DNA from 4 places in the Chryseobacterium indologenes genome. Region 4 is predicted to be linked to each of the others. Evidence: riboswitches for the same ligand, from Rfam matches in the RefSeq annotation. Region 4 holds a riboswitch; each other region holds the start of a gene.
What was found. A riboswitch is a leader RNA that binds a small molecule or an ion and turns the genes downstream of it on or off. The one in region 4 is predicted to bind cobalamin.
Positions count from the first base shown of each region.

Region 1: linked by a shared signal. The riboswitch ahead of DYR29_RS17295 (TonB-dependent receptor plug domain-containing protein) and the one ahead of DYR29_RS09875 (TonB-dependent receptor plug domain-containing protein) in region 4 are both predicted to bind cobalamin.
Region 2: linked by a shared signal. The riboswitch ahead of prpB (methylisocitrate lyase) and the one ahead of DYR29_RS09875 (TonB-dependent receptor plug domain-containing protein) in region 4 are both predicted to bind cobalamin.
Region 3: linked by a shared signal. The riboswitch ahead of metE (5-methyltetrahydropteroyltriglutamate--homocysteine S-methyltransferase) and the one ahead of DYR29_RS09875 (TonB-dependent receptor plug domain-containing protein) in region 4 are both predicted to bind cobalamin.

Region 1 is NZ_CP074372.1:3,832,536-3,840,354, reverse strand. Features, by position in the region: gene DYR29_RS17300 (YncE family protein) at 1-604, opposite strand, end outside; gene DYR29_RS17295 (TonB-dependent receptor plug domain-containing protein) at 601-2,634, opposite strand; cobalamin riboswitch at 2,744-2,930, opposite strand; gene DYR29_RS17290 (transporter) at 3,023-3,970, opposite strand; gene DYR29_RS17285 (cytochrome-c peroxidase) at 3,983-5,032, opposite strand; gene DYR29_RS17280 (MbnP family protein) at 5,025-5,852, opposite strand; gene DYR29_RS17275 (hypothetical protein) at 6,070-6,438, opposite strand; gene DYR29_RS17270 (superoxide dismutase) at 6,443-7,117, opposite strand; gene DYR29_RS17265 (SCO family protein) at 7,298-7,819, opposite strand, start outside.
Region 2 is NZ_CP074372.1:514,282-522,100, forward strand. Features, by position in the region: gene DYR29_RS02085 (PLP-dependent aminotransferase family protein) at 1-197, opposite strand, end outside; gene DYR29_RS02090 (GNAT family N-acetyltransferase) at 270-734, shown strand; gene DYR29_RS02095 (GNAT family N-acetyltransferase) at 774-1,325, shown strand; gene DYR29_RS02100 (hypothetical protein) at 1,423-1,965, shown strand; gene DYR29_RS02105 (hypothetical protein) at 2,187-2,927, shown strand; gene DYR29_RS02110 (sensor histidine kinase) at 2,996-4,018, shown strand; gene DYR29_RS02115 (LytR/AlgR family response regulator transcription factor) at 4,022-4,789, shown strand; cobalamin riboswitch at 5,130-5,319, shown strand; gene prpB (methylisocitrate lyase) at 5,774-6,670, shown strand; gene prpC (bifunctional 2-methylcitrate synthase/citrate synthase) at 6,673-7,819, shown strand, end outside.
Region 3 is NZ_CP074372.1:523,072-530,890, reverse strand. Features, by position in the region: gene DYR29_RS02160 (RNA polymerase sigma factor) at 1-177, shown strand, start outside; gene DYR29_RS02155 (DUF1062 domain-containing protein) at 221-868, opposite strand; gene DYR29_RS02150 (aldehyde dehydrogenase family protein) at 1,376-2,791, shown strand; gene DYR29_RS02145 (helix-turn-helix domain-containing protein) at 2,917-3,714, shown strand; gene metE (5-methyltetrahydropteroyltriglutamate--homocysteine S-methyltransferase) at 3,819-6,122, opposite strand; cobalamin riboswitch at 6,299-6,484, opposite strand; gene DYR29_RS02135 (Lrp/AsnC family transcriptional regulator) at 6,683-7,144, shown strand; gene DYR29_RS02130 (bifunctional 2-methylcitrate dehydratase/aconitate hydratase) at 7,246-7,819, opposite strand, start outside.
Region 4 is NZ_CP074372.1:2,200,618-2,208,436, reverse strand. Features, by position in the region: gene DYR29_RS09910 (putative glycolipid-binding domain-containing protein) at 1-410, opposite strand, end outside; gene DYR29_RS09905 (Crp/Fnr family transcriptional regulator) at 453-1,025, opposite strand; gene DYR29_RS09900 (hypothetical protein) at 1,162-1,395, opposite strand; gene DYR29_RS09895 (GNAT family N-acetyltransferase) at 1,505-2,041, opposite strand; gene DYR29_RS09890 (VOC family protein) at 2,058-2,450, opposite strand; gene DYR29_RS09885 (hypothetical protein) at 2,471-3,256, opposite strand; gene pafA (alkaline phosphatase PafA) at 3,360-5,006, shown strand; cobalamin riboswitch at 5,145-5,321, shown strand; gene DYR29_RS09875 (TonB-dependent receptor plug domain-containing protein) at 5,354-7,180, shown strand; gene DYR29_RS09870 (YncE family protein) at 7,202-7,819, shown strand, end outside.

The DNA of each region.
Region 1 (7,819 bases), 1.6 Mb from region 4:
CATAATCTGGAGCCTTGTATCCTCCGGAATTAGCAACAAACAGTTTATTCCCTACAATTTCCATTTCTTCCGGCTGATATCCCACTACCACTTCCCGTTGAATGGAAAGAGAAATAGTGTCAATTTCTACCACTTTTCCCTTGGGTGCTTTTGGATTAATTGCTACCGGACCTGCATAGCTGCTGGCATATGCTTTCCCGTCTTTGAAGGTTAAATAACGGCAGTTCTGTAACGGAATAGAAGTAATACGTTTAGCTGTTTTGGCATCCAATACTTCAATTTTATTGGAAACATTGACTACGATATACAGTTTGCTTCCGTAAACTTTGATATCATTTCCTACATCTCCAAGTTCTTTTACTACATTGGGATTAATTTCTGCGTAAATGTTCCTGTAATAGGTTCCTTTGGTATAATCAAAAAAGTCCAGTGTACATTTATTGCTTCCCATATTCCCTTCGTTCAGCATATAGAATCCTTTTATTGCTGTATTTTCTGAAGGAAGTCCTTCCACTACTTCCTGACGGACGATGATATCATCTGTACGGCATGAAGTAAGAAAAGCTAAAGCAAGAAACAGAAAATAAAAGTTTAGTTTTCTCATAAGGTGAAGTTTAGAATAAGTTTAAAATTTCTTCCCGGCATCGGATAGTTGATCACTACATCATAATATTGATTGAAGATATTATTCATCTCAAGGCTTACTTTAAACTGATGATCCGCCCAGTTGAATTTTTTCTGAACAGACAGATCATGAGTATACCAAGGCTGTACATAATTGTATTGAATATTATCCTGGTTCACATCATAGCGCTTTCCTACATACATTGCACTGTAATTGAAGCTCCAGTCTTTATAATCGGCCATCAGTGCAAATGATCCGCTATGCCATGGTGTGTATGGAATCTGATTTTTGTAGAATGTATCTTCAGGATCCGTCATATCTCTTGCACTTTGATAGGTGTAAGAAAGTAATGGCCTAAGTTTTACTTTTCCCAACTGCATTTCTGCCTGAACATTCACGTCAGCACCAATAATCTCAACCAGACCAAGGTTCATCATCAACCAGCGGAACATACTTCCGTTAGGAGCTGCGACAATTTTATCCTGTACTTTGTTGTAATAACCATCTACTTTAGCATAAAAAGATTTAAAGAAATGATTGTTGTAATTTTTCTGGTACGTAAATCCTACATCATACTGATTGGTAAATTCCGGTTTCAGGTAAGTGTTTCCGATATTGGTATAATAAAGGTCATTGAAAGTAGGCAGTCGGAAAATTCTTTTATAGAAAGCTCTGAGGGTAAGCTCAGGAATTATTTCAGGCTGGTAGCTCATAAATACAGCGGGGGTCCATTCTCTGCTGTCTCCGGGTCTTTTATTTTTTTTTACTTCTTCGAAAGTAAATGTTCCCAAAAGGCTTCCCAGAATTTTAAACCTGTTCCACTGGTAGGTTGTTGCCAAAGCGACTAATGTTGTATAACGTGTAGGATAGGAAAAGTTATCAAGATTGGCGTCAAGATTATTGTACTGAAAATCTCCACTCAGACTCACATCCCAATTGGGCGTGATAGAATATATATTGGATGAAGAAAGATAAACTTCTCTTTGAATATAGACATTATCCGTATACATAATAGATTGCGAACGAACGGTATCCATAAAATGAGTATAATCGTAGGCAAATTTTGCTTTCAGCTGTGTTTCAAATTTTGGGAACAGTTTTTTCCGCAGATTGGCTTGTACAAAATAATTTTCATCGGAAAGTCTCGCTCCTCTTCCTTCAAAACGACCGTTCACAATAGGTGCCGGCATTCCGCGGTCTGAAATATAGCCATAGCCACGAACATTCCAGCTTCCGTTATTCAAAGTTCCATTTAAAGAAGTTTCAAAACGTTTTGCTTTGATATCTGAATCCTGTCTTTTTGCAATGGTATCATAAGCCTGCTGTCCATCAGGATATTTCTTGGCATATCGAAATCTGTAAATTCCGTCGCTTTGCATAAATTCTGCACTGAAACTGGCAGAAACTCTGTCTGAAATTTTCTGCTCCAATCGGAATGAAGGATTGAAGAGATCAATAGAAGCACTTTTGGCTCTTATCACAAGATTGGTTTTTCTTGTTCCTTTAAACACAGGAGTTTTAGGCTGTAAATAGATAGATCCGGAAGAACCGAAATCTTTTGCCGGCTGGAAAATCTCACTTTTCTGCCCGTTGTATAATGATATTTCTTCAAGATCATCCAAAGAATATCTTCCGAGGTCAACAAGGCCGTTTTGTGCATTTCCCAATTGAATTCCGTCATAGAAAACTCCTACATGCTGGCTTCCTAGACTTCGGACATTAATGGTTTTCAATCCGCCGATACCTCCATAGTCTTTAATCTGAACTCCGGAGAAATACCGCAGCGCATCTGCTACAGAATGACTGTTCAGTCTTTCAAGTGCTTCCCCTTGGATGGTTTGTGCCGGAATGATCTCTTTAAAATTCTTTTTGTAGAGACTGATCGCCTTGATGGATTCTTCCTTCAGCGTGTCATTTTTCTTTTTTTGGGAATATAAAAGCTGAGATGTGATCACCAGTATTGTGAAAACAGCTTTATAAATTGTAGAAGTAATTAGTTTTGCCGTCATTAGCTCATTTAGGATAATGATGACGCTAATGGGTATAAGAATACAACGACAAAGCACAGCTGTCACTGCACAGAATCATTGATGTCCTAAGCTTTATTCCACGAAAGCGTCAAACGATTATTTTCTGGCAGGTCTTCTGACTTACTCCATTTTTGAAATCCTTCCCATTCCTAAAAACAGTGGATATATTCTTCAAAAACTTTGGTGCGGAGCTTACAGCAGCGGGTCTGTTCCGGATTTTCACCGAATTCCCTTTTAAGAGCTTTTTATGGCTCACCAAATTCCGGCAAAGATAAAAAATTATTCCTAACCCCCAATTAAATTCATGATTCATAAACAATTAAAGCTCCCGAAGGAGCTTTAACATTATTAAAAAGGGGTTTTATTTTTAAATTCCAATATTCAGAAAAATACTGAATCTGGATTTTGCTTCAATATCTCCACCCGCCAATTGAGTATACATCGGAAGCATTACTTCACTTCCCAGGCTCAGTTTTTTATAAGAAGCTTCAAATCCCAGTTTCCCGTACAAAGCACTTCCTGCAGTATTGGGCAGGGCTTCATCAAACTGTTTATTCTGTGCATACACTTCTCCCTGCACTCCCGTTTTTACCGAAAAGATCGACTTTTCGTTTCCGGCAACCTGATAAAATCCCGTCGCAGCGTAGTTCCACTGGTTTCCGAAACGGTAATTTTTCTTATTTTCCGTTTTGATCGTATAGTCTGTATTGACCAAGACTGCTACTTTATTCTTCTGAAACTTATAATTCAAAGCCGCCTGATAATCCCAGCTTCCGGTTCCCAATTGAAAACTTGGATTGACTCCGGATGCACCTTTCTCATCAAATTTCCCCAAAGGAATTTTCACTCCCAAGCCTCCACTTATGTGATGGAAATTATCTTTAGAATTCATCAGCTGGTAAATTCCCATCAGGTTCAGATCTCCGATTCCATTGATTTTAATATCTCCCTGCATGGTTTGCTTTTCATGGAAATGGAAGGGCAGACTTGCATAAACACTCAGTTTTTTAGTCAATGGAATTTTCCCCCAAAGCTGCAAAGTATTGAAATACTGATCCTGGGTAAGGTCTTTTACAAATAAGTTTTCCTTTGCTTTGTAATGTTGTGCAAAGTATTTGATTCCGATAAACTGTGGATTCAGTAAAGATTCAAAACCGGAAGATCCGTTTCCTGCTGCACAGCCGCACGCATCACAATCATCATCAAAATCAAATCTGCTAAAGGTTTCCGGTGTAATATACATGCTGTCTCTAACCACATTGGCCTGGTTCAGGCTAAATACCATAAAACTTAGTACTGCTATAATCTTCTTCATGTTTTCTATAATTTATTCTGCAAATTTTGGATTGGAGATAAAACTTTTATCTGATAATGTTTTCAGGAAGGCAATAATTGATTGTTTTTCCTGGCTGTTCATAGCAATTCCCGTATGCCCATTCTGTTTCAGCTGAGGATCGAGATTGGGATTATCTTCTACCTGATCTGAATAGAAATTGAGCACAGCCTCTAAGGTGTAAAACCTTCCGTCATGCATATAAGGTGCTGTATATTCTACATTTCGCAAGCTTGGAACACGAAATTTCATCCAGTCAACCTGATTGAGAGAAACTCTGTACCGTCCGGCGTCTTTGAATTCCGTATTGTAATACATTCCTGTATTTCTGAAGCTTTCATCGGTAAATAATTCTCCACTATGGCAAGAAGCACATTTCTGATTAAACAATGCCATTCCCTGAGATTCCGCTGAAGTCAATTGTTCCTTTCCCTGCCTGAATCTGTCGTATTTTGAATCTGCAGAAATTAAAGAAGCCATAAACTGTGATAATGCTTTTAAAATTCTTTCGCCGGTAATGGTTTCGTCTCCATATGCTTCTCTGAACAGCTTTTTGTATTTCTGATCATCTTTAATCTTTGAAATTGCTTCCGGTATGGAACTGTCCATTTCATTAACATCCGTAATAGGACTGATCGGCTGCTCATTAAGGTTATGAATAACTCCGTCCCACATATATCTTTTCAGAAAAGCCATATTCTGAATGGGCGGTGCATTGCGAATCCCTATTCTATCATCTACCCCATGACTTACTGTATGCCCGTGATGGGTGAATGCATTTTCCTGAATATGACAGAAACCGCATGAAATGGTATTATTTCGGGAAAGCCTGCCTTCATAGAATAATTTTCTTCCCAGCTCTACTCCATTTTTAGTTACCGGATTGACGGATTGATCAAAAGTCATTTCCGGGAAATACGAAGGAAACTGCAGATTATAGGCTTCATCTTTTTCCAACGGCTGTATCACCTCATCGGAACAGGATATACAGCTAAGGAACAATACAAGCAGAACCAATATCGTCTTAACAAAAACATTAATCATTGTGAACGTGGTCTACTTTAAACATTTTTGTAAGATTATTGGTAACGTCTACCAGATGCTGGTTTGAACCCATCAGCATATCATTGGCTGTTGTAAGTGTCAATGCCTTATCTCCGCTTAAAAACTGGTTCAGATCTGCCAGAATATGAACAGAAGGACGAATTTGTCCTGTCACTCTTGCTGTTGTTGGAAGGTTCAATGTGATTTCACGGTATAGGTCAGCCTGCTCATTAGCCACAACATCCCCCATATTTCCGGTATGGTTCATAAATTCTTTTGAAGGGGCATCATTTCCATACTTCCCTTCCAGTTTTACAAAAACATAACCGGCAGCCCATGACCATGTCAATCCTTTCTGCTTGGCTTTTGTCCAGAATTCAGCTTGCCCGTCCTGTCCTAATAAATAGGCTTTCTGGCTGATTCCCAATCCGAATTTTATTTTTTTATAATTGTTTTTCGGAACACCATCAAGGTTAAGGTAGATGATTCCGGCTACCGCATCGGCCTGATCTACGATAAAAGCCCCTTTATCAGGATTGTTTTCATTGTATTTAAATTCATTTCCGTTCTCATCAATCAAAGTGATATTGCTGATGATATATTTTAAAGCAGAAAAATTATGCTTTTGTCCTTGGGAAGAAGTCTGAACCGTCTGATTTAAGACAATATCTCCTACATTATTAAATCCGTTTTCAAATTTGATCTGAAGTTTTCCGGGAGTGGTATCCTGCGGATCATCATCCCTGCTGCTTTCACAGGATACAAAAGAGAATAAAGTAAAGGCAATAAAGAATAATGATAAAAATTGAGAAATTTTCATTGTTGATTTTTTAAGTTGAATACAATTTTGAATGTGTTATTTTGAATGTGAAAACATTCTTTTTTACCACAAAAGGCACAAAAGTTTTTACACTTAAATAATTTATTAAGTGATCAATTTTATGCAGAATAAGAACACTTAAGCTTTTTAAAAATCTTTGATTCTTAATTGATATAAGCTTTTTGTGACTTTTGTGGTTGAATAGTGATGGTATACCTTAAAAAACCGGTGGTTTGAAAATATGGGTCAGAAACAGAAAAGAATAGGCTGTTTCGTAAGTGAAGTTGAAATTGAAAAACGGTCGTTTTTCAGTGGTATTGATCTTTGTAGTTTCAGGCAGGATATAGATATCAAGAATTTTCTGTCCTGAGTTTTTGAGTTTCTGGAAAGGGGAAGATTCTGAATCATTGGTTTTAGCCAATTCTTTACTCAGATAACATTTTCCGTTACAGTGAATCTCCGGCCTGGATTTATTAATACAGAGCACTTTAACGATATAATCATAATTTACAGCATACTCTACCAATGGCACCAAAGGTCTTAGCACCATATAAAAAGTAAAAAGTATGCTGTAAAATAATTTCATCAGATTATTTCTTGCTTATCGCTTCGTCATATCTTCTGCTGATCTCCTTCCAGTTCGTAACGTTCCAGATAGCGGTAAGATAATCTGCTCTTTTGTTCTGATATTTTAAATAATAAGCATGCTCCCAAACATCAATTCCGAAAATAGGAGTTCCTTTCTCTTCCACAACATCCATCAAAGGATTATCCTGGTTGGGAGTTGAAGAAACAAACAATTTCCCGTCTTTTCCTACAGCAAGCCACGCCCATCCTGAACCGAAACGGTCAGCTCCTGCTTTAGACATTTTTTCTTTAAAAGCATCCATACTTCCGAAAGTTTCAGTGATGGCTTTTGCCAATTTTGCAGAAGGCTGTGTATTTTTCTGAGGGGTAAGAACCGTCCAGAATAATTCGTGGTTATAATGCCCTCCTGCATTATTTCTTACTGCAGCAGGCAGTTTTGAAGCATTGGAAAGAATCTGAAACAACGTCTCTTTTTCCTGTGGAGTTCCTGCAATTGCTTTATTCAAATTGGCTGCATAAGCTGCACCATGCTTTGAATAGTGAATTTCCATAGTCTGGGCATCAATATTCCCTTCCAGAGCATTATAAGCATACGGCAGAGGAGTCTGCTTAAACTGAGCCAGTGCAAACTGAGCTGCGAAAACTGCGCTTAAGGCAGCTATTTTCATAATCTTCATAACTTTTTTGTTTATGGTTGAACAATGTTTCCTATTAGCTGGAAGATGGGAGATGGAGGCTGGAAGTAATGAATGTGGTAATTTAATCCCTTCAACTTCTATTTACTTTTACATCAAAAATCATCATAGCTTCATTGGCAGGAAGTACTTCCATCTTCCTGCTTCACTCTCCCATCTTCTCTATTTCAATAATTTTTTAATATCCTCAATCAGGATTTCTCTGTCAGGGTGATATTTCCCTGTCAGCATTGGTGTTTTACCTTCCGGATCATCATAATTCAATCCTGAATAATACAGAATCGGCATATTTTCTTTGTTGTATCTGCATCGGATATTTCCGTCCTGATCTACCAGCGCAATCATACCGCTATGGTTCAGACTTTCTCCTTCATCTTCCTTGTCACCTACATAGATATTAAATTGATCAGCAAGATTACCAATATACGTACGGTCTCCTGTCAGGAAATGCCAATTGGGATATTTTGCCCCTATTCTTTTCGCATGTTCTTTCAATGCTTCAGGGGTATCATTTTCCGGATCAATACTGATGGAGATAATACCGAAATTGGGATCATTGATCTGATTCTGAATCGCCTTCATATTGGTATTCATTACAGGACATATTGTAGGACATTTGCTGAAGAAAAATTCTACGAGATATACTTTTCCCAGCATGTCTTTATTGGTAATCTTTTTACTGTT
Region 2 (7,819 bases), 1.7 Mb from region 4:
GCTTTGGATACCGTTATCCGATTGATATTGAATATTTTTGCTATGTCCCTTGAAGAAGGCAGTTTTTGCCCTGTTTTTAGTTTTCCTTGCCTGATAAGAATTAAAATTTCATCTGATAATTGAAGATATACTGCCCGGTTGGAAGCAGGATCAATTGTGATATGACTCAGTAAACTTCCAATAATTGGACTATTCATTTTATTTATATTGGACTACAAATATACTCCAATATGCTGCTAATTTTGTTGTTGTTAAATAAAAATATCAGCATGAATAATAACGAAATCAAAATAAGAAAAGCCATTGAAGCAGATAGTGAAAAGGTCTGGAGCTTAATGAAAGATCTGGCGGTATTTGAACATTATGATGATTCTTTTGCGATAACACCTCAGATTGTTGCAGAAAGTGGGTTTAGAAAAACACCTCCTGATTTCTATTGTATCGTTGCAGAAGATAAAGATAAGATTGCCGGAATACTTGTTTATTATTTTTTGCCTTATACGGCTCAGAACAGGCCTGCTGTCTATATGAAAGAACTGTATGTGGATGATCATTATCGCGGAAAGAAGATCGGTGAGCAATTGATGGATACTCTTCGTGAAGAAGCAAAAACATATGGATGTACTCAAATAAAATGGACTGTTGCCCCCTGGAATGAAGGTGGAAAAAAGTTCTATGATCGGCTTGGTGCCAAAGAAAATACGGACTGGCTCAATTATGAATGGAGCATCTGAACAGATAGAATTAATAAAAATATTTAAAACAGAAATAATATGAAATTTAGTATTCAACCTCATTTAGAAACTGAAAAAGTAAATTTATATCCTTTGAGTGAAGAGGATTTTGAAGAAGTATATGCAGCAGCGGCTGATCCTAAAGTCTGGGAGCAGCATCCCAGTAAAGACCGATGGAAAAAAGAAGTATTCCAAGTGTTTTTTGACGGAGCCATTCAAAGTAAAGGTGCATTCCGGGTGGTTGATAAATTCACAGGAAAGATTGTAGGGAGTACCCGTTTTTATGATTATAATCCCAATGAAAACAGTATTTTTATAGGGTATACCTTTTATTCGGTGGATTGCTGGGGTAAAGGAATAAATCCTGTTGTGAAAGCGGTCATGCTAAACTATATTTTTCAGTATGTTCAAAAAGTGTATTTCCAGATTGGAGCCAATAATGTCCGTTCACAAATAGCAATTGGAAGAATTGGAGCGGAAAAGGTAGGTGAAGAGGAAGTAAGTTATTTTGGAGAAAATTCTTCATTGAATTATACCTATGAAATATCAAAAGAGAAATGGGAAGCTTATTGCAGTTCTGTAAAAAAATAAATTAAAGAGGAGATCATATTATTATCGTTTTGAACTAACCAGATAGAGTAAATTTTAATACCTTTAACTTTCAAATCATTAAAATTTTAAATCATCCATGAAGACGAAACCATTAACTTTCATCTTAATCCTTTTTTTCCAACTGGTAAGTATCACAGCATTTTCACAGAAAACAGCAGTTCTAAACTCTTTATTAGATAAAAATTCAGAATTTATTTTTCCACAGACTCCCGATAAGATCTCAAAAGCATTGAACACAAAACCTGTTTTTTATGAAGATGCCAATGAGGAAAAATATGTGAAATGGCCTACAAAAACAGGCCTGGAACTTTATTGCAGTCCTGGGAAAAACAATGTGATTGATGAGATGTTTTTTACCATTTCAGACAATAAGCCCGTAGTGATAGAAGGACTTCCATTTGGTCTTATCATGAATAAAAGTACATTGCAGGACTGCAAAACCAAGTTCAGTAAATATAATGCTAAAACGCAGAAACTTGGTGCAGACAGTGAATTCCCGGGAGGTTCAAAACTGATTTTTAAGAGAGGAAAACATTATGCAGCCTTGTTTTTTGATAATAAAAATCTGCTAAAATCTTTAGGACTTACCACAGAACTGATTGATCCTGCTGCCAATTAATTTTAATAAACTTTCAAATACTATAAAATCCGTCACTTTTTGGCGGATTTTTTCAATGTATTGAATGAAGTGTGACTGAGTAAAAATGATCTATTTCATTCGTTCGTAAAAATCCTCCATTCATTTCTTTATTTCCTGAGTTCATTGTTTTCTGATTGAATTGCAGATGCAGATAGAATAGCTTTGACTTATCAAAACAGAAACAATTAAGATTATAAGCTATGAACAGAGAATTAATTTTTTTAAGAACATTTGCTTTTGCAGCAGTCATTGGAATTGTATTTTTAACAGCTTCAGCTTTCAAAACAGACGGGCATGAGAAATTTACGGAGATTGATGTTGAAAGAATCAATATCGTTGAAAAAGATGGTACTGTGAAGATGATCATTACCAATGTGGGAAAATTTCCCAACGGAGAAGATAAAATAAATGGAAGTCCGACCAATAAAACAAGAAAAAAACGCTCAGGCATGCTTTTCTTCAATGAAGACGGAATAGAATGTGGTGGCTTTATTTATGATGGACAGAAAAATAAAAACGGCCACAGTTCAGGATTATCTCTGACGTATGATCAGTATGACGGGGATCAGGTAATGCAGCTTTTGACTCAGGATTATAAGAAAGGAGATAAAAGAGTAGTGGCGAGCGGGCTTTATTTCAATGATCGTCCATCAAAAGAATCACAAATAAAAACCGGAGAAATCTTTGCAGAACTGGACCAGATAAAAGATCAGGAAGCTGCCCGGAAAAAATATAAAGAATATGAACAGCAGGGATTGATTGGAGGAGCACCAAGAATGATGCTTGGGAAAACCAAAGATGAACAGAACGGATTGTTCTTATTTGACAGTAAAGGCCAGCCGCGAGCCAGATTCTGCGTAGATAAAAATAACGAAGCAAAACTGGATTTCTTAGACGATGAAGGAAACGTTACCGCATCATTTCCCGAAAAGAAAAAATAATAATACAAAGAAACAGCCCTGTAAAAATATAGGGCTATTTTTGTAAAAAATGACCATTTATAAAGCCGATGAAAACCATATTAAAACGGATTAATCAACACAGGTATTTTCTCCTGTTTATCCTTTTGTTTGCCTATGTACAGTCTATCCATACCCGGATAGGAATAAGAAGAACATTAGATTGGTATATTTTTACACCGGAAGCTGCAGTTGTCACCCTCATTAGTGCCTGTATCCTGTTTTTTGTGATTGATTTTTTCATTAAAAACTGGCAGAAGTCAGTAACATTCAGCATCGCGGAAATCCTTAAAATATTCAGTTCTTCACTGTTGACATACCTTGTGGTGATGAAGATAATAGGCTTTTTGATTGCTTTTGCTTTTGGAAAGATTGAGAAAAATTTTAATCAGGAAGTAGTTATTCTCTCCACTTTTTCGGATTTAATCGGAGGCTTTATTTACGGAAGTTTTTATCTGGCATACCGTTACTACAAGAAGAATACAGACTATCAGAAACAGCTTGCCCTTTATGATCATGCGTTGTCTGAAAGTAAAATTAATCAGTTGAAAGCCCAGCTTAATCCTCATTTTTTGTTCAATAATCTCAATATTCTGGACCAGCTCATAGAAGAAGATAAACGAAAAGCTTCCGACTTTCTCAATGAATTTGCCGAGATATACCGTTATGTTTTAGATGTTTCCGATAAAAAATTAGTAGCTGTGGAAGAAGAACTTGCTTTTGCAGAGAAATATTTTAATCTGATACAATATAAATACGGAAATGCCTATTCATTAAAAATAAATCATATAAAATCTTCAGGAAATATTATTCCGCTTTCATTACAGCTGCTGCTGGAGAATGCCGTTCAGCATAATCTTGGAACTCATGACCATCCTGTTTCGGTCACCATAAATCTGGATCAGACAATAACCGTTTCCAATAATGTGATACCTAAACGTAACAATAAAAAAACTTCAGGAAGAGCCTTGAACAATCTTAAAGAGCAATATGCGTTATTAAGCGACCAACAGGTAGAAATATCAAAATCAGAAATCGGATTTGCTGTAAAACTTCCTATAATTCCAGTATAAAATATGATAAAAGTTATAATTATCGAAGACGAAATCCCTGCCAGAAAAAAGCTAAAACGTTTTATCAGCGAATTAAAAGAACCGGTTGAGATTCTTGCGGAGATTGATAACGTAGAAGAAGCTGTTGTTTTTTTAAGAAAATCAACAGTAGACCTGATCTTTTCTGATATAGAGTTATTGGATGGAAATGCCTTTGAAATCTACGATCAGGTGAGTGTTTCAAGTCCAATAATCTTTACGACAGCTTACGATCAGTTCTGGATGAATGCTTTTGAAAGTAACGGCATAGAATATCTTTTAAAACCTTTTTTACAAGAGCGTTTCCAAAAAGCCTGGGACAAATTTATTTTATTGAGAACCTCTGCATCAGAACAGAATGAGGTTTTGGTAAAACTTCAGCAAATGCTTAATAATAGTCATACAGAGAAAAAATATAAAAAAAGATTTACAGTCTCCTCACACCAGGGAATTTACTTTGTCAATACTGAAGATATCACTTTCTTTGAAGCAGAAGAGGGAATTGTCTTTGCTTTCGATACCACAGGAAAGAAATATTTGTTGAATGAATCTACGCTAAAAGAAATTGAAAATCAGCTTAGTCCTTCAGATTTTTTCAGAATTAACCGCAGTGAAATCGTTCAGAAAATACATGTTGAAAGAATAGAGCGTTACAATAAAAATACGCTGTCTATCCAAATAAAAGGACAGAAAGCCCATCTGGTGACAAGCCAAAGCAACACAGCTGCTTTCAGAAAATGGATTGAAGAATAGGGATTAAAATTTTTCACTAAAATGATATAAAAAAGATCATTTAATATCAAAAGATAAGCATTCATAATTTTAAAAAAAACAGCACTTCAGTTTCAGGTTGAAAAACGATAACAAGTAGGCTGTTTCTTTAAAGTTGTTTGATTTTTTCATGACATATCTTAAGGATTTAGTAACAAAAAACAAGCAGAATAATCTAAATTACAATGTCTGTTGAATGAAAAATATATTTTTAATAATAACAAAATCAATAGGTTATAGTTAAATAATTATTGTTTGCATAAAATAGCTTTCATGTTTTTATAAAATACCTATATTTACCACCAAGGAGTTCTTAACATCTTCTTTATCAACCGAAACTGGTTACGCTTAGCTGTGTCTTAAAAGGGAATCGTGTGCAAATCACGAACTGTCGCGCAACTGTAAGTAACATCAAGGTTTTTATCAAAAAGGTTCACTGTATACCTCGTTATATGGGAAGGACGATAAAAACTGTTACAAGTCAGGAGACCTGCCTGTTTCGAATTGACGATGCTTTCGCGGTCTGAAGCTTATAGTCAGGTATGATACGATATGGATAACAGTGGGATCAATATATTTTGTCGGCTCATGTTATTTTTGTGATGCAGATATGTAGTGGAGTAATATGCTATTTCATTATCATGTATTCATCGTATTTTCCTTTTCCATATTTTTCTTTCTCACAGGCATTGTGAAGTTTATCAGGAACTTTTTATGAGGATTTAATCAATATAAAAAGTGTAATATGTATCTATTCGATTTCGGTTATTCATGCAGGAGCAGTAAATCTGGAGATAATCAGGTTTGCAGAGAGGTAATGGGGTATAATTCCGGATTACAAAAAACAAATAACACAGAGCAGCTTTCTTTTGATTGCCTTTTTACCACGTCATGGAATGGTGGCTGTTATTGCTCCTATTCATGGTCTTCTGTGAACAAATTTCAACTAAACAATAAAATATTATAATGACTACAAGTGAAAGTTTGAAGTCTCCCGGTATGAAATTCCGGGAGGCCATGCGAAAAGAAAGTCCACTTCAGATTGTTGGAGCCATTAATGCTAATCATGCGCTGTTGGCACAACAGGCTGGTTTCAATGCAATTTATCTTTCAGGAGGTGGTGTTGCTGCAGGCTCTCTGGGTATTCCGGATTTGGGAATTACCACGCTGGAAGATGTATTGATTGATGTTCAGCGTATTACTAATGTTTGTGATTTGCCATTGATGGTAGATGTTGATACCGGATTTGGACCTTCAGCATTCAATGTGGCAAGAACTGTAAAATCATTGATTAAAGCCGGAGCTGCGGCACTCCATATTGAAGATCAGGTAGGTGCAAAACGCTGTGGACACCGCCCGGGAAAAGAAGTGGTAACCAAAGAAGAAATGGTAGACAGGCTGAAAGCTGCAGCAGATGCCCGTACTGATGAGAACTTTGTAATTGGTGCCCGTACCGATGCCTTTGCTAATGAAGGATTGGAAAAAACATTGGAAAGAGCAATCGCTTATAAAGAAGCCGGAGCAGATTTCATCTTTGCAGAAGCAGTTCCTGACCTAAGCTTTTATCAAAAGTTTGTTGAAGCGACAGGAGTTCCTGTACTGGCCAATATTACAGAATTCGGGATGATAAAAATGTACACGGTAGAAGAATTAAAAAATGCAGGTGTGGGATTGATACTTTATCCGCTTTCGGCTTTCCGTGCTGCCAATAAAGCGGCCCAAAATGTATATGAGCACCTTCGTAAAGACGGAACACAGGCCAATGTCTTAGATACCATGCAAACCAGGGAAGAACTTTATCAAAGCATTGGATACTACGACTATGAACAAAAATTAGACAACCTTTTTAAACAAAATAAGTGATAATGTCAAATAACAGTGAACCCACATTTAAACCTAAAAAAAGCGTTGCGCTTTCAGGGGTAGCAGCAGGTAATACTGCGCTTTGCAGTGTCGGAAAAAGTGGCAACGATCTCCATTACAGAGGATATGATATTCTGGATCTGGCAGAGAAAGCACAATTTGAAGAAGTAGCCTATCTTTTAATCTATGGACAGCTGCCTACCGGAGCGCAATTGAAAAATTATAAAGCCAAGCTGAAATCTTTAAGAGGACTGCCTCATTCCGTGAGAAACATTCTTAAGAGTATTCCTGCAGCGGCTCACCCTATGGATGTCATGCGTTCTATGGTTTCCGCTATTGGGAGTATTCAGCCGGAAAAAGATGATCATAATATGGCAGGAGCAAGGGATATTGCAGACAAATTACTGGCATCTTTCAGTTCTGGTCTCCTATACTGGTACCACTATACCCATAATGGAAAAGAAATTGATGTAGAAACCGATGATGACACGATAGGAGGGCATTTTCTTCACCTTTTGCACGGAAAAAAACCTGCAGATTCCTGGGTGAAAGCTATGGAAATCTCGTTAAACCTCTATGCAGAACATGAATTTAATGCTTCAACATTTACCAGCCGTGTGATTGCCGGAACAGGATCTGATATTTATTCAGCCATTACCGGAGCCATTGGTGCCTTAAGAGGACCAAAACATGGAGGAGCTAATGAAGTTGCTTTTGAAATTCAAAGCCGATACAATTCTCCGGATGAAGCAGAGAGTGACATTCGCCAGCGTATTGCAAACAAAGAAGTGATTATTGGATTCGGACATCCGGTGTATACCATTTCAGATCCGAGAAACGTTGTGATTAAAAAAGTGGCGAAAGAGCTTTCTGAAGAAGCAGGAGATATGCTGCTGTATACTATTGCTGAAAGACTGGAAACGATCATGTGGGAAGAAAAGAAAATGTTCCCGAACCTCGATTGGTTCTCCGCTGTTTCTTATCATCTGATGGGAGTTCCTACCTTGATGTTCACCCCGTTATTTGTTATTTCAAGAGTGACCGGATGGAGTGCTCACATCATAGAACAGAGACAGGATGGAAAGATTATCCGTCCAAGTGCCAACTATACAGGGCCTGAAAATAAAGAATTTGTGTCCATCAACGAAC
Region 3 (7,819 bases), 1.7 Mb from region 4:
GAAAAGCTTAACCTCATCAACAACGAATATTATCATGGACTGCTGGGATATTTGTATGCTGAAATCCAACCGGATCAAGCGATTTATCATTTTGAAGAAGCGATTTGCCTTACAAAGTCAAAGCCGGAAAAAGAGACTTTACAGAAACAGGTCAATCTTTTAAAAAATCAAAAGTAAGATTAAAAAGAGCCTCCCAAACTATTATTGAGAGGCTCTTTTATTATTTATCATTTACAGCCTTGAGAAATAAATCCTCTTTCCCAATAAGGTAGAGATCTATCAATGCTTGCTTGTTGATGGTAACAGTATCACCGTTTTTAATCTTGAATTTCTTTTGTAAAGGCTTTCCGTTAAAATAAACTGTATCTGAATCAAGCAGAAGGTTCAATTCAGATGATGAAAGACCTAAACATGTCCTGATAACGGTTGAAACTCTTACGTTAAAATCAAATGAAGATTGTATTTGAAACGAAATCATCTCACCGTCCATCCTGATCAGATCTTCAACAGGAATGGTATGGTATAGAATTTCGTATTCTACGCTTTCCAAATCTGCTTCTACATTATTTTTTCGTCTTATCTCCTGCGAGAATGCGTATTCCCAGGCAGTTTCCGTATTGTTTTCTGAAAATTTATTGAACAGTTCTTTACTCACAGATTCTGTTCTTATTCTTGAAAAAACAGTCATGTTATAGGTGTTGCTGCATTTTACACATCGGTAAATCAACCATATATCAATATTCTTTTTTTGTGCATTCAGTCTGAATTTATCGCTGCAATAAAACCTGTCGCTGTTACAATGATTGCATTTCTTTTTCAGTAAGGGAGTATTTTTCGCTTTTACCTCCCAAATATGTTTTGTATTCATTACTTATAATCGTGCTTGGTATTCTTTGTTGGATTTTTTCCATATTATTCACGCATTACAAGAAGGCTGATACATCTGAGATTTACCCAAAGACTATTCTTAAGGTGTATTTTGATCTGTATTCAGTCTTTAAAAATTATAATGATAAAACTAAAACAACAGATATAGCTGCCTTTTGAAGGCAATGCAGTACATAATATGATGAAATGAAAACCTGTTCGGATAGAATTATCCAAACGAAAGAACGATCAGCCTGTGGTTACGAAGACTGATACTAAGCAGTAATAAGTTTAAGTGTTGTTCTCAAAACGACCTATTTACTTGGTTATGATAAAAGTAGTCAATTTTCGGGGAAGAACACACCATTTTTTCATATTAAATCAAAAAGGAAAACAAACAGCATCTATTTCAACACAAATCTGAACCATACAACAAATAAAAATTGAACTATACAGCAAACCTGTCTTTTCTGTTTCTGACGAACTTTGTCGTATTAAAATCATCAAAATGAAACAGATTAATAAAATTTACATCAACGGTGAATTTGTTACACCGAATGGAACAGAAACATTTAACCTTATCAACCCTACGACCAATCAAAAAACCGGAGAAGTTGTTCTTGGAAATGAAGAAGACACCCGAATGGCCATTGCCGCGGCGAAGAAAGCTTTTAAAACCTTTTCAAAAAGTACAAAAGAAGAACGCATCAGTTTACTACAAAAACTGCATGAAGCAGTGAGTAAACGGGAAGATGAACTGGTTTCTGTGATGGTGAATGAATATGGAGGAACATTACAGTTCTGCAGAATGAGTGTTCAAAATGCAATTTCAGCCTTTACCACAACCATTACTACGCTGGAATCTTATGACTTTGAAAAAACTGTAGGACATTCTAAAGTACGTTTTGAATCTTTGGGAGTGGTAGGAATCATTACTCCATGGAATGCCAGCAACAGTTTCATCTGCAACAAACTGGCTACCGCTATTGCTGCCGGATGTACAGCCGTTATCAAGCCAAGTGAAATGAGTGCTGCCCAAACTCAGCTGCTTACCGAATGTTTCCATGAAGCCGGATTACCTGCTGGAATATTCAATATTGTAAACGGATTAGGAAATGTAGTTGGTGCCGAAATTACCCAGCATCCTGATATCGCAAAAATTTCTTTCACCGGTTCTACCATCACAGGAAAAGCTATTGCCAAAGGAGCCGTAGATACCATGAAAAGAGTAACGCTTGAACTTGGCGGAAAATCCCCGAATATCATTCTTGAAGATGCAGATCTGGAAAAAGCTATTCCAATGGCTGTTTTCGGAGCGTATATGAACAACGGACAGGCCTGCATCGCTCCTACCCGCCTGCTTGTTCCCGAAAACAGATTGCATGAAGTAAATGAACTGGCTAAAAAGGCTGTAGAAAAAGTAAAAGTAGGAAACCCTAATGAAGAAGATACCCTTGTAGGACCTATGGTAAGCGCCAAGCAGTTTGAAAGAGTACAAAGCTACATCCGTCTGGGACAGGAAGAAGGCGCTACTCTGCTTGCAGGTGGTGAAGGCAAGCCGGAAGGCTTTGAAAACGGTAATTTTGTCAAGGCAACCATTTTTACCAATGTTCGTAATGATATGCGTATTGCTCAGGAAGAGATTTTCGGGCCTGTGCTTTCTATCATTCCTTATACTGATGAAGAGGAAGCGATTGCAATTGCGAATGATACTACTTATGGGCTTGCAGCTTACATCAGTTCTTCTGACAAAGAGCATGCGGAACGTATTGCAGCGCAGATTGATGCCGGAAGAATTTGCATCAATGGGTTTTCACATGATCCTTATGCTCCTTTCGGTGGGTTTAAGCAAAGTGGTATCGGCCGTGAGTATGGTGTATTCGGATTGGAAGCTTATCTGGAACCTAAATCCATTCTTGCCTGATAATAAAATCCTCAAAGTCTGTGATTAGCGGGCTTTGAGGATTTAATCAATAGGTAATTCATCATTGATCCTAAAAAAGTTTGTAAGTTTGAAAAAGAATCCATCAAGAAACAACCGTCTGAGCCATGAGCGAAAATAATATTCCTTTACCTATCAATTACTCCTGTCATTTTTCAGAATTCAGGGAAGGAGAACAGTTTGCACGAATCCATAGTCTGGGGCTGGTCCTTTCTGGGGAAATGGAACTAAATGACGGGATCACAAAGACAATATTTAAAGAGGGAGAACTTTATTCTGCCAGAAAAAACCGTCTCCTGAAGTTTGCAAAATACCCACCTAAAAATGGAGAAATAAGAACGGTAACCATCTATTTTGATGAAGCCATCTTACGAGATTTCAGCCGTGAATATGGTTATCAGGCAGAGAAGAAAGACAACACGCCGGCTTTTATAAAACCGGATCAAAAGGCATTAACGTCTTTTATGTACTCTTTACTGGCGTATGAAGAACTTCCTGCTTCCACAGAACTTCTGCGACTCAAACAGAAAGAAGCTTTACTTCTGATGCTGAACGATGATCCGGGTCTTAAGGATATTTTATTTGATTTCTCTGAGCCTTACAAAATAGATATTGAAACTTTTATGAACAAAAACTTTCATTTCAATGTCAATGTAGAGCGGTTTGCTTATTTGACCGGAAGAAGCCTGTCTGCCTTTAAAAGAGATTTTCAAAAGATTTTTGGGATACCTCCAAGACAATGGCTGCGGCTTAGACGATTAAAGGAGGCTCATTTTCTGCTTACTCAAAAAGGGAGATCGGTTTCTGATATTTATCTGGATCTGGGCTTTGAAAATTTATCCCATTTCTCCTTTGCATTTAAAAAACAGTTTGGTTATCCACCGAGTTCATTGCAGGCAAAATAACTCAGACTTCATCTAAAAAAATGTGAGGATTAGCAAAATAACAGATCGTGCCATGAAAACCATAACACGATCTAAATTATTGAATCTAATTATTTTAAAGTTTTTTAAAGTGCATATTCTACGGAAGCTTCTTTAGCGGCTGCCACCATTGCTATCAAAGCTTTTTCTGTTTCTTCCCAGTGTCTTGTTTTCAACCCGCAGTCAGGATTTACCCAAAGCTGATTGGCCGGAATGACTTTCTGGGCTTTTCTCAACAGTTCAATCATTTCTTCTTTGGATGGAACCCTTGGTGAATGGATATCGTATACGCCGGGGCCAATTTCGTTCGGATATCTGAAGTCTGCAAAAGCATTCAGCAGTTCCATCTGAGAACGGGAACATTCTATGGTAATCACATCTGCATCCATATCGGCAATGTTTTCGATAATATCATTGAATTCCGAATAGCACATATGGGTATGAATCTGTGTAGCGTCTTCCACTCCGCTTGCTGAGATTCTGAAAGCTTCTACAGCCCATTTCAGGTAGTTCTGCCAGTCTGTTTTCCGTAATGGAAGCCCTTCTCTTATCGCAGGTTCATCAATCTGAATGATTCTGATTCCGGCTTTTTCAAGATCCACAACCTCATCACGGATGGCCAGAGCAATTTGTTTACAGGTCTCTGAACGAGGCTGATCGTCTCGTACAAAAGACCATTGTAAAATGGTAACGGGGCCTGTAAGCATTCCTTTTACCCATTTTTCAGTCTGGGATTGTGCATATTGAGACCAATACACCGTCATCGGCGTTGGGCGGGAAACATCACCAAAGATCACAGGAGGCTTTACACAACGGCTTCCATAACTCTGCACCCAGCCATTTTTCGTAAATACAAAACCTTCCAGCTGCTCCCCGAAATATTCCACCATATCGTTACGCTCAAATTCTCCGTGAACCAATACATCTATTCCTATTTCTTCCTGCCAGTTGATGGTTCTCTGGGTTTCTTCCTTCAGTAAAGTATCATACTGCTCTGCTGTAAGCTCTCCTTTTTTGAATTTTGCCCTCCAGCTTCTTACCTCCGTGGTCTGTGGAAATGACCCGATGGTTGTTGTTGGAAATAAAGGAAGCTGAAGGACTTTCTGCTGTTCTTCTTTACGGATTTTGAAGGTATTTGTTCTTTGTGCATCTTTTTCTGTGACAGCATTGGCTCTTTGCTTTACCTCATCATTATGAATAAGCGAGGATGTTCTTCTGCTTGCAATTGCTTTTTTATTTTCTTCAAAAGAAACAAGAATATGTTCACTTTCTGTTCCGGATGCCAGTTCTTTAAGCGTTACCACTTCTGCCACTTTCTGTTTGGCAAAAGCCAGCCAGTTTTTAATTTCCGGATTAAGAGTTATTTCAAAATCCAGATCACATGGTGAATGAAGTAATGAAGAGGAAGGAGCAATTAAAACCCTTTCAGATCCCAATTTCTCAACTGCTTTTCTGATGAAGGACAAAGATTTTTCAAAATCATTTTTCCAGATATTTCTTCCATCAACTATTCCTAATGAAAGGCTTAAGCTTTCCGGAATAATACTCAGAATTTCATCCAACTGTTTCGGATTTCTTACCAAATCTATATGCAATACATTTACAGAAAGTGATACCGCAAGTGATCCGTTATCATTTAATCCTTCAAAATAAGTAGCCACAATCAATTTCAGTTTCGGGAAGCGTTTTCTTATTTCGGTGTAAACAAAGTGATAGGTTTCTTTGGCTTTCTCCGTTAAATCCAACGCCAGAAAAGGTTCATCAAACTGAATCCATTCTGCGCCTTGCTCCTGAAGTTTGGTTAAAATCTCAGTATATACGGAAAGAAGGTTTCCAGCCAGATCCAGTTTATCAAATCCTTCTTCTTTTTCTTTTCCTAATAACAGGTAAGAAACAAGCCCGATAATTACCGGTTTTGCATTGATTCCCGCCTGTTTCGCTCCTGCGAATTCATTGAAAATTTTATCTGAGCTCAGTTTAAACTGCTGGTTTTTGTAAAACTCGGGAACGATATAGTGATAATTGGTATCAAACCATTTTGTCATTTCCATCGCAGTGATATCCAATCCTTCTTTCTGATATCCTCTTGCCATAGCGAAGTACAGATCCAGCTCAGAATTGTTCTTTCTAAGCACTACTTCATGATAACGTGTAGGAATTGCTCCCACCACAAGGCTCATATCCAATACCTGATCATAGTATGAAAAATCATTACACGGAATAAGATCTATTCCTGCTTCTTTCTGAATGTTCCAGTTTTGGTTGCAGATTGTTCTGCCTGTATTCAGAAGTTCTTCCAAAAGGATTTTACCTGACCAATATTGCTCGCAGGCTTTTTTGAGTTCTCTTTTGCTACCAATACGCGGATAGCCCAGAATGTGAGTTTGCATTTTTAAACTTTTTAATTAAACTTAATGGTAAAGTCCTTTTAAAATGCTTCGGAATGTTTTAACGGATAAAAATTTCAGGGATCACGATATAACAAACAATACTATTTCCTTTACAGAGAAAATGTATACATCCGATATATCATCTGTATGACCCAAAAGCTTCAGACCGCGAAAGCATTGTCAATTCAGTAAAGGCAGGTCTCCTGACTTGTAACAGTTTCCGTCATCCTTCCCGCTTTTGGCAGTGGATATGCAAGGACAGAAACCTTTGGCATGTTACTTACAGTTGCGCGACAGCTCGTGATTCTCACACGATTCCCTATTAATCTACGTTAAGTAAAACCTTTCCTGTTTGATGAAGTATCTCTAAAGAACTGTTGTACTTTTACCTATAACCATGGTCATCAGTAAAAGTTTTTAATTTTGTGTAAAATTAACAATACAGAATAAACAGACAATTAAATTCAATTAATTAAGCAAAATAAACTTTTAAAAACAATAATAAAAGCATATAATTCTTTACATTTGACTGTTTTTATAATGTAAAAGAATAATATTCTGTGGAACAACTCGATGATAAGGATGTACAGCTGCTGAGGCTGCTCCAGAAAAATGCAAAACTGACCGTTAAAGAGCTTGCAAAGGAAGTGAACCTCTCCACTTCACCGGTTTTTGAAAGGGTAAAAAGATTGGAACAGGAAGGGTTTGTGAAAAGATATGCTGCTGTTCTTGATGCTGAAAAGCTCAACCGTGGATTTACGGTTTTCTGTCAGATCAAACTGAAAATTCACGACAGATCTGTAGGGTATGATTTTGTAAAAGAAATTTTAGAAATTGAAGAAGTGGCGGAATGTTACAATATTTCCGGAGATTTTGATTTTCTTCTGAAAGTTCAGGTGCGGGATATGAAACATTACCAGGATTTTGTATTTAACAAACTTGGATCTGTAGATTCTATCGGAAGCACCCACAGTACGTTTGTCATGGCTGAGGTGAAAAACAATCATGGACTGACCATTTAAGTAATGGAAAAATAGAGAATGGAGAATTGATCATTTTCAAAAAAATATCGACTATTGATTAAAAACGTTTTGATATTCAATTCTCCATTTTCTTATTGATTTTAAATGACTAAAAGATCTACAAATTCATTGACGTTAAGATTCACTAAGGTGTCATATTCCAATGAATTTTCAAGGATTGTTTTTTGTTGTTTTTCCGGGAAAATACGGGCAAGATTAACTTTATATTTCTTGATCAGTTCAGGAATACCTTCGTCTCTTCTGCGTTTGTGGCCAATAGGATATTCTACCACTATTTCGTCTAAAACAGTTCCGTCATTAAGTTCTACTGTCATCGCATTCGCAATGGAGCGTTTTTCCGGATCGTGATAATCTGCTGTAAACTGAACATCTTCCACACATTCAATTTTATCACAAAGGACATCAATCCTAGGGTCTGAAGCAATGTTATCTTCATAATCAGCCGCAGTCAGTCTTCCATAGATCAAGGGTACAGCCACCATATATTGGATGCAGTGATCACGGTCGGCAGGATTATTTAGCGGTCCTTTTTTATCGATAATTCTGATAGCAGCTTCGTGGGTACGGATGGTAATTTTTTTGATATCATTTGTAGTTTTTCCAAGGCCTCTTAAAGTTGCGTGTAATGTCATTGCCGCTTCTACTGCGGTCTGC
Region 4 (7,819 bases):
ACAGGTCTGATATGCTGGTTGAGTACATCAATGTAAATAACATCTATTTTTTGAGAACTGTTCTCTGCAAGGTTTAAATTATTTATGGGCAGCGTATTGGTAAATGGAGTCAAAGAAATATCAATAAACTTGAAATGATTGAATTTAGGATTTATAACATTATTGATTGTCCATTGATCCTGAAGCCTTTTTCCTGCTAACATTGTTTTAACCTTATTGACTTCAGATTCGATCAGGAAATTCTGAACGATCCAGTTTTTATCAATGAACATTCTGTAGTCCACCGTATAGATTTTATCTTTATAACAACCTATGATTCTTGATTCTACGTTATAACCTTTATCATCAGACTGTACATTAAAATATTCAAGGGATTGATAAAGTATTCCTTTCCAGATCAACGTTTTCATATACTATTATTTTTTGTGTGATTAGATTTTTGAATGGTAATTTCAACGGGTAATCCTTCGTTTCCGGATTCTGCTTAATGTTTCTCTTGCTACTCCCAGAAATGAAGATAGCTGGGTAAGGGATATGCGTTGCAGCATTTCAGGATATTTGGCTTCAATATACTCCAGTCTTTCCTGTGCTGTATAGAGCTTGAATAGATTTGAAAATTCTTCCTGCCTGGAGGCAAACTGACGAATACAATGGCGTCCCAATGTTTCAATTTCAGGAGTCTTGGCGGCAGCTTCAAATAATTTAACCTTATCAAAAATAACAGCATGAATTTCTTCACAAGCAATGATATTGAATTCAGATTGCTGCCCGCTTCCAAAACTGTTGATATTGGTTGCTATTTCGTTTTCAAAGAAAAATCCGGTATTTTTTATAACTCCTTCTATTTCGTAATAGCTTTTACAAAATCCTTTATCAATGTAAAATAGAGAACGGCAGATTTGACCTTCCTGTAACATCAGTTCCTTTTTCTTGTAATGTCTTTCCGAAAGGGCAGGTTTGAGCATCATCCAGCTCTCGTCAGAAAAAGGAGTAAGGGATCTGATATATTTTAAAAGATTTTGCATGAAATTGTGTGATCCTGTTTTTGCGAAAGTAATGAAATTGGAGGAGATTACTTCTATGAGTATGTTTTTCTCGGATATGAGCCATAAAAAAGAGCGGTAAAAACCGCCCTCCACAAGATTTTATCTAACAAATTTATTACATATAAACACAACCGCATCCGGTTTCCCATTCCTGGCAAAGACGCATCGGTTCATTACAGCCAGGGTTGCCACCGCCACCGCCGGAAACTCTGTAACAAGTACCATCGCTGCAATAGTATGAACCTACTGTTGGAGGACAATTACCATCCATGTCACATAATGCATAAGGAGTATCACCACCACTTATGAGCACAAGCTGGCTTCTCTTTAGTTTTTTGAAATTTTTCATAGTAATAATCTTTAATTTGTTGATTACTAATATATAGAAAAATTAGAACACCAACAAGTGTTTTAATAACGGGGATTAAATATTTTATAATAATATCTTTTTATCAGGTTTACTCCACATCTAAGGTCATGAAAAGAGCAATCTCGTCCGGATTATTGTATAATCTTGTGTTCAGCCCGGTAATATTGAATCCCATTCTTCTGTAAAACTGAATAGCCGGATAGTTGGTATTCTGTGTTTCCAGTTCGATAACTCTGCAGTTTAATCTGCGGGCTTCCTTAATGGCACTTTTAATCAGCATAATCCCGATTCCCTGCCGTCTGTATTTTTCGTCAATCAGTATGTTTTCTATGTACAGACTGTTGTTCCATGTTCTGTGCTCACAGATGATCCAGCCCGCAAGCTCTTCACCAACAAAAGCACCGAACGAATTTTCCTGTTCTATAAGACTATTCAGTTCTTCAAATTCTTCAGAAGTAGTCTCCCAGTTTTTGGTATAAGGTAAAGTTTTTTCTTTTAGGCTAAACTCGAAAGAACCTCCAAACTCAATAGAGGAAACCGAATAAATTCTGTCCGTTGTATAGCCGTTATGTCCCCAGTTTATACTTGGATCGGTAGCTTGTTTTTGTAATTTTCTTATTTCCACATCAGATATTTTAAGCTTATTGAATTTTAGTACAGATCTCTACCAGGTAATTATTGGGATCTTTGATATAAGCTGTTTTTTGTCCCCAAGGTTTTACAGCAATATCTTCATACAGTTCAGCACCATTTTTTATTGCTTTTTCCACCAAAGCTTCTACATCATCAGTAACAAATCCCAGTTCCATTCCAAAAGGTTTGTCTTCCGTTTTTGAAGTTAAGAACCCTTTTTTAATATTGGACCCTGCGAGACTTACAGCTGCAAATGACAGAGTGGTTTCTCCGGTCAGCAGTTCTCCATAATCTTTTTCAGGAGTGATGAATTTTATTTCAGAACCGAAGGTATTTTTATAAAAGTTCATAGACTGTTCTACATCTTCCACATACAGAATGACATATTTGAATTTGATCATAGTATTGAATTAAAATGGTTTTATTTTTTATTTAAAATATATTCTTCATCTATCATGAGTTTGATATGAGGTCCTTGTAAAGGATATTCTTTAAAGCTTCCGAAGTGTCCGAAATGAAGAGGATATTTCTGAGTAAGCTGCCGCACTTTACTTCCAAAAGAATTGATATCAACCTTTTGAACAGATTCCTTTTTCTGTCTGCCATTGGTGAAAAAGAGCATCAGATTACAATGATCTTTAAAATCGAAATCATTATAGTAAAATACATTGAGATTTTCTTCTTTACCTATCCGCACTAAATCATCAATAAGGATTTGTTTGTATTGCAGAGGCAGATTACAATCAATTCTAGCAGCGTAATTTTCTGCATTGCTTTTCCTGAAGTCTGAACCTACCATCTGAATGAAACGGTGTTCTATATTTTTGAATTCTTCTCTTTCCGGAGCATAGCTTTTGCTGGATTGGATGGTAAAAGGAATACTGGAATCTAACAATTCAGCACGTTCGCGAATCAACAGCTCTTCTATTTCTTCCGCCATTTGAAAATGAAAATCAAAGAGCTGATAATCTCCGATATTGATGATCAGCTGGTTTTCATTGATATTCAAGTGCAAATAAGTTTTTTTGAAACGCTCTTTCAATGCTGCCAGCTTTCCGATAAAATCATCCGTATTTTCTACCTCAACTCTTGCTGCCAGTTCTGCTGGATTATCAGCATGTCCGCCATATCCCGGATGAAATTTGAAGAATTTAAAGTCATATAAATCATTTGGAAATTTGAAATACCAGTATACGCCTAAAATCATGAAAGATTGATTGATGAATTGTACAATAATCAAAATTAAATAAAATTTCACACTCCAAAACTTTCAAAACCCTTAAATTTGTTGTCAATAAAAATTTACTTGGATGCTTAGGAACATTTCAATTGCGGCAGCTACTTTTTTGTCCGTAGTTACAATCAATGCACAGAAGAACAAAAATACCCAACTGGAAAGACCCAAATTAGTCGTAGGTCTGGTAGTAGACCAGATGCGTTGGGACTATTTATACCGTTTTTATGGTAAATATGGAAATGACGGTTTCAAAAGACTTTTGAATACAGGATATTCTTTGAATAATGTACACATTCCTTATGTTCCTACCATTACAGCTTTGGGACACACGTGTATCTATACAGGTTCCGTACCGGCTATTCACGGAATTGCAGGAAATGACTGGACGGATAAAGAAACAGGAAAAGGAGTATACTGTACTGCGGATGAAAGCGTTCAGCCCGTAGGAACAACCAATGTGAAAACCGGAAGCCATTCTCCAAAAAATCTTTGGTCTACTACGGTGACTGACGAATTGAGATTAGCAACCAACTTCCAGGGAAAAGTAGTCGGAGTTTCTTTGAAAGACCGTGCTTCTATTCTTCCTGCAGGACACACTCCAAACGGAGCATTCTGGTTTGATGACAGCACAGGGAATTTCATTACCAGTACATGGTATATGAATGATCTTCCTCAATGGGTGAAATCATTCAATTCTCAGAATCTTCCTGAAAAATTAGTAGCCAACGGCTGGAATACTTTACTTCCAATCAATCAATATACGGAAAGTGCACCGGACAATTCTTCTTGGGAAGGACTGCTGGGAAGTGCAAAAACACCTACTTTCCCTTACAGTAATTTAGCAAAGGATTATCAGGCTAAAAAAGATAATATCCGTTATACACCTTTTGGAAATACGCTGACATTGAAGTTGGCAGAGGCTTCTGTAGAAGGTGAAAAACTGGGTGGAGATAATATCACAGATTTCTTAGCGATCAACCTTGCATCTACTGATTATGCAGGTCATAAATTCGGACCGAATTCTATTGAAGTAGAAGACGTTTACATCAGATTAGATCAGGATTTAGCTGAGTTCTTCAATTATTTGGATTCAAAAGTAGGAAAAGGGGAGTACACTGTTTTCCTTTCTGCGGATCATGGTGGAGCGCATTCTGTAGGATTCCTTAAAGAACATAAAATACCAACAGGTTTCTTTGGTGAAGATGCAGAAAAAAATCTGAACCAGAAGCTGAAAGATAAATTCGGAGCTGATAAACTGATTAACGCGATTGATAACTATCAGATTTATTTTGACAGAAAAGTATTAGCTGACAGTAAGCTTGAACTGGATGATGTAAGAAACTTTGCTGTAAAGGAAATTGAGAAAGATCCTACGGTTTTATATGCAGTTTCTGTAGATAAAGTTCAGGAGGCAAGTATTCCGGAACCCATCAAACAAAGAATTATCAATGGAATCAACAGACAGAGAAGTGGAGATATCCAGTTGATTTCTCATGATTCTATGCTTCCTCCATATTCAAAAACAGGTACTACCCACAGTGTTTGGAATTCTTATGATTCACATATTCCATTGATCTTTATGGGTTGGGGAGTTAAGCAGGGAGAAAGCAACAAGGCTTACCACATGACAGATATTGCACCTACGGTATCTTCTCTATTGAAAATTCAGTTTCCAAGTGGAAATGTAGGAAACCCAATTACGGAAGTTATTGGTAAATAATTGGTAAATAATTGTATACGATTATTCTATGATACATGGCTGCTTTCAACCGAAAGCAGCTTTTTTTGTGAGTTATTACTTCAAATTCTCAATCTGATACACTCTCATTTCACTTTTTGGCAAATACATATAAAAAACTATCTTTGCAAAAATTTTGGTTTCCAGTATTTTGGAATGAAAAGGGAATCGGGTGTAACTCCCGGACTGTCCCCGCAACTGTAAATCGCAATAAAAGTTTCTGCAAACAGCCACTGTCTAAAACGGGAAGGAGCAGAATGCGAAAGTCAGGAGACCTGCCGGAATTATAATAAAAAAACATATTGCTTTCGGAGGAAAAGTAAAAAAGTATGGATATAAAAAGATCTTTAGTACTGCTTTTTTCATCTTATGGCTGTTTTCTTTTTGGACAAGAGAAAACCATTGACACTATTTATGTCTTCGACAACCAGATGAATAGGGTGAAACTTTTTCATCCCGTAAAAATAATTTCGGCAGAAGAGGCCGAGAAAAACTCCAGTAATCTTTCTGAACTTCTGAGATTTCAATCCCAGGTATTTATCAAAGAAAATGGCCGTGGAGCTGTTTCTTCACCTTCTTTCAGAGGAACTACTGCCCAGCAGACCGCATTTGTATGGAATGGAATTAATATCAACTCAAGTTTCTTAGGGCAGGGAGATATCAATAATATTGCTTTGTTCGGATATGACCAGATCGGGATAAAAGCCGGAGGAGGAAGTGTGGTGTACGGAAGTGGTGCTATCGGGGGAAGTATTCACCTTAATAATACCCTTGATTTTAATAAAGGCTTCCATGGTTCTTTATTTTCTGAAGTTGCTTCTTTTAATACCTATAATAATTTTGTAAAAGGTTCTTACAGCAATGATAAGTTCAGTTTTAAAGCTTCAGGAAATTATTCTGTTAGCGAAAATAATTATGAGGTAAGTGATCTGAATTACATCAACAGAAACGGGAATTATTACAATACAACATTTAATGTAGGAGCATCCTATAAAATGACGGATGATCATAAAATTTCTTGGCAGAGCCAGTTCTTTGATTCTTCACAACATTATTCTGTGTATGAAGAAACGGGAACAAAAACAAAATATAAAACTCAAAGTGTAAGAAGCCTTCTTTCCTGGGACTGGAACAAAGCAAAGTTTAGTAACTCCCTTAGAGCAGCCTATACAGAAGAGAATTTTCAGTATTTCGGTTCTTTAAATCTGCCTAAATCAAGTGGCGGAACAGGGAAAAATTACATCTTTAAAAATGATTTCAATTATTTCCTGAATTCTAAGTGGAATTTTAATATTATCGGAGAATTTCAGATCAACAAAGGAGAAGGGTATGCGAGCGGAATATCCAGTGTCAGCAGAAATGTTGGTTCCATTTCCGGACTGTTGAGGTATTTTGCAACGAAAAACCTGCGTTTTGAAGGTGGGTTCAAGAAAGATTTTGTGGAAGATGTGAAGTCACCGCTGATGTATTCATTCTCCGGAAAATGGAGTGCTGCAAAATGGTATGATGTAAGCGTTAACGTATCAAAAAACTTCAGATACCCGTCATTTAATGATATTTATTATGAACCGGGAGGAAATAAAGAGTTGAGACCGGAAACCTCTACCCAGGTAGATATGACGAATGAGCTCAAAGTGGGAGATTTCAGACTTACTTTGTCTCCGTACTATATGAACATCACAGATCTTATTGCATGGCTTCCAACGGCCAAAGGATACTGGCAGGCATTCAATGTCAATAAAGCTGAATCTTACGGATTAGAATCTCAGCTGTCATTTAGTAAACAATTGGGTAATCATAAATTCAGGGCGAATGCAGGATATTATTACGCAAGATCTATCGATAAAGAAACACAGCTGCAGAGACCTTATGTGCCTATGCATAGAGGAAGTGCCAATATAGATTATGAATATGGTTTCTTTAAGTTTTTTGCACAGGGACTGCTAAATGGTGTTACCTATACCACAAGTGATGAAAAGAGATCAGATGCCATAGATCCTTATTTTCTTTTGAATATGGGTGTTTCAGCAACTTTAGCGAAAAAATATACCTTAGGATTTAAAGTGAATAATGTAACAAATACCTACTATAAAACGGTTTCTTTTTATCCTTTACCGAAAAGAAATTATAGTGTATACGCAGCAATAAATTTTTAATAAATTAAAATTGAATAAATTATGAAAATAACTAAACTTTTAACTGTACTATTTGCAGTAGTGTTATTATTTAACATGTCTTCATGTACAAGCGATTCCGCTGAATTTGAAGTTTCTCCGATTACTTACCAGAACGGATATTTTATATCTAATGAAGGGAACTTCAACAGTCAGGGTGCTAAAGTAACATTCCTGACAAGAGATCTGAGCCTGAAGCAGGATGATGTATATGGTTATAATAACAATAAAGAAATTCTGGGTGACGTTCTTCAGACCATTGGTCTTAACGGAAATAAGGCTTATCTTGTGATAAATAACTCAAACAAGATTGTTGTAGTAGACCGTTATACATTTAAAAAATTAGCCGTAATCACGGATCAGATTGATAATCCAAGAGGGATTACTTTTGCTAATGGCTTTATCTATGTTGCCAACACCAATTTCAGTGCACATACTCAAAGTGTAACAAAGTATAAAGCTTCTGACTACTCATTTGTAAGCAAAATCAATATGACTGAAGTTTCTGATAAAACAGTAGAAGCAGGAGGAAATGTTTTTGTACAGAACGCTTCATCAGGATTTGGAAATAAGATTACTTATATCAATACTTCTAATGATGCTAAAACTGAAATTACCGTT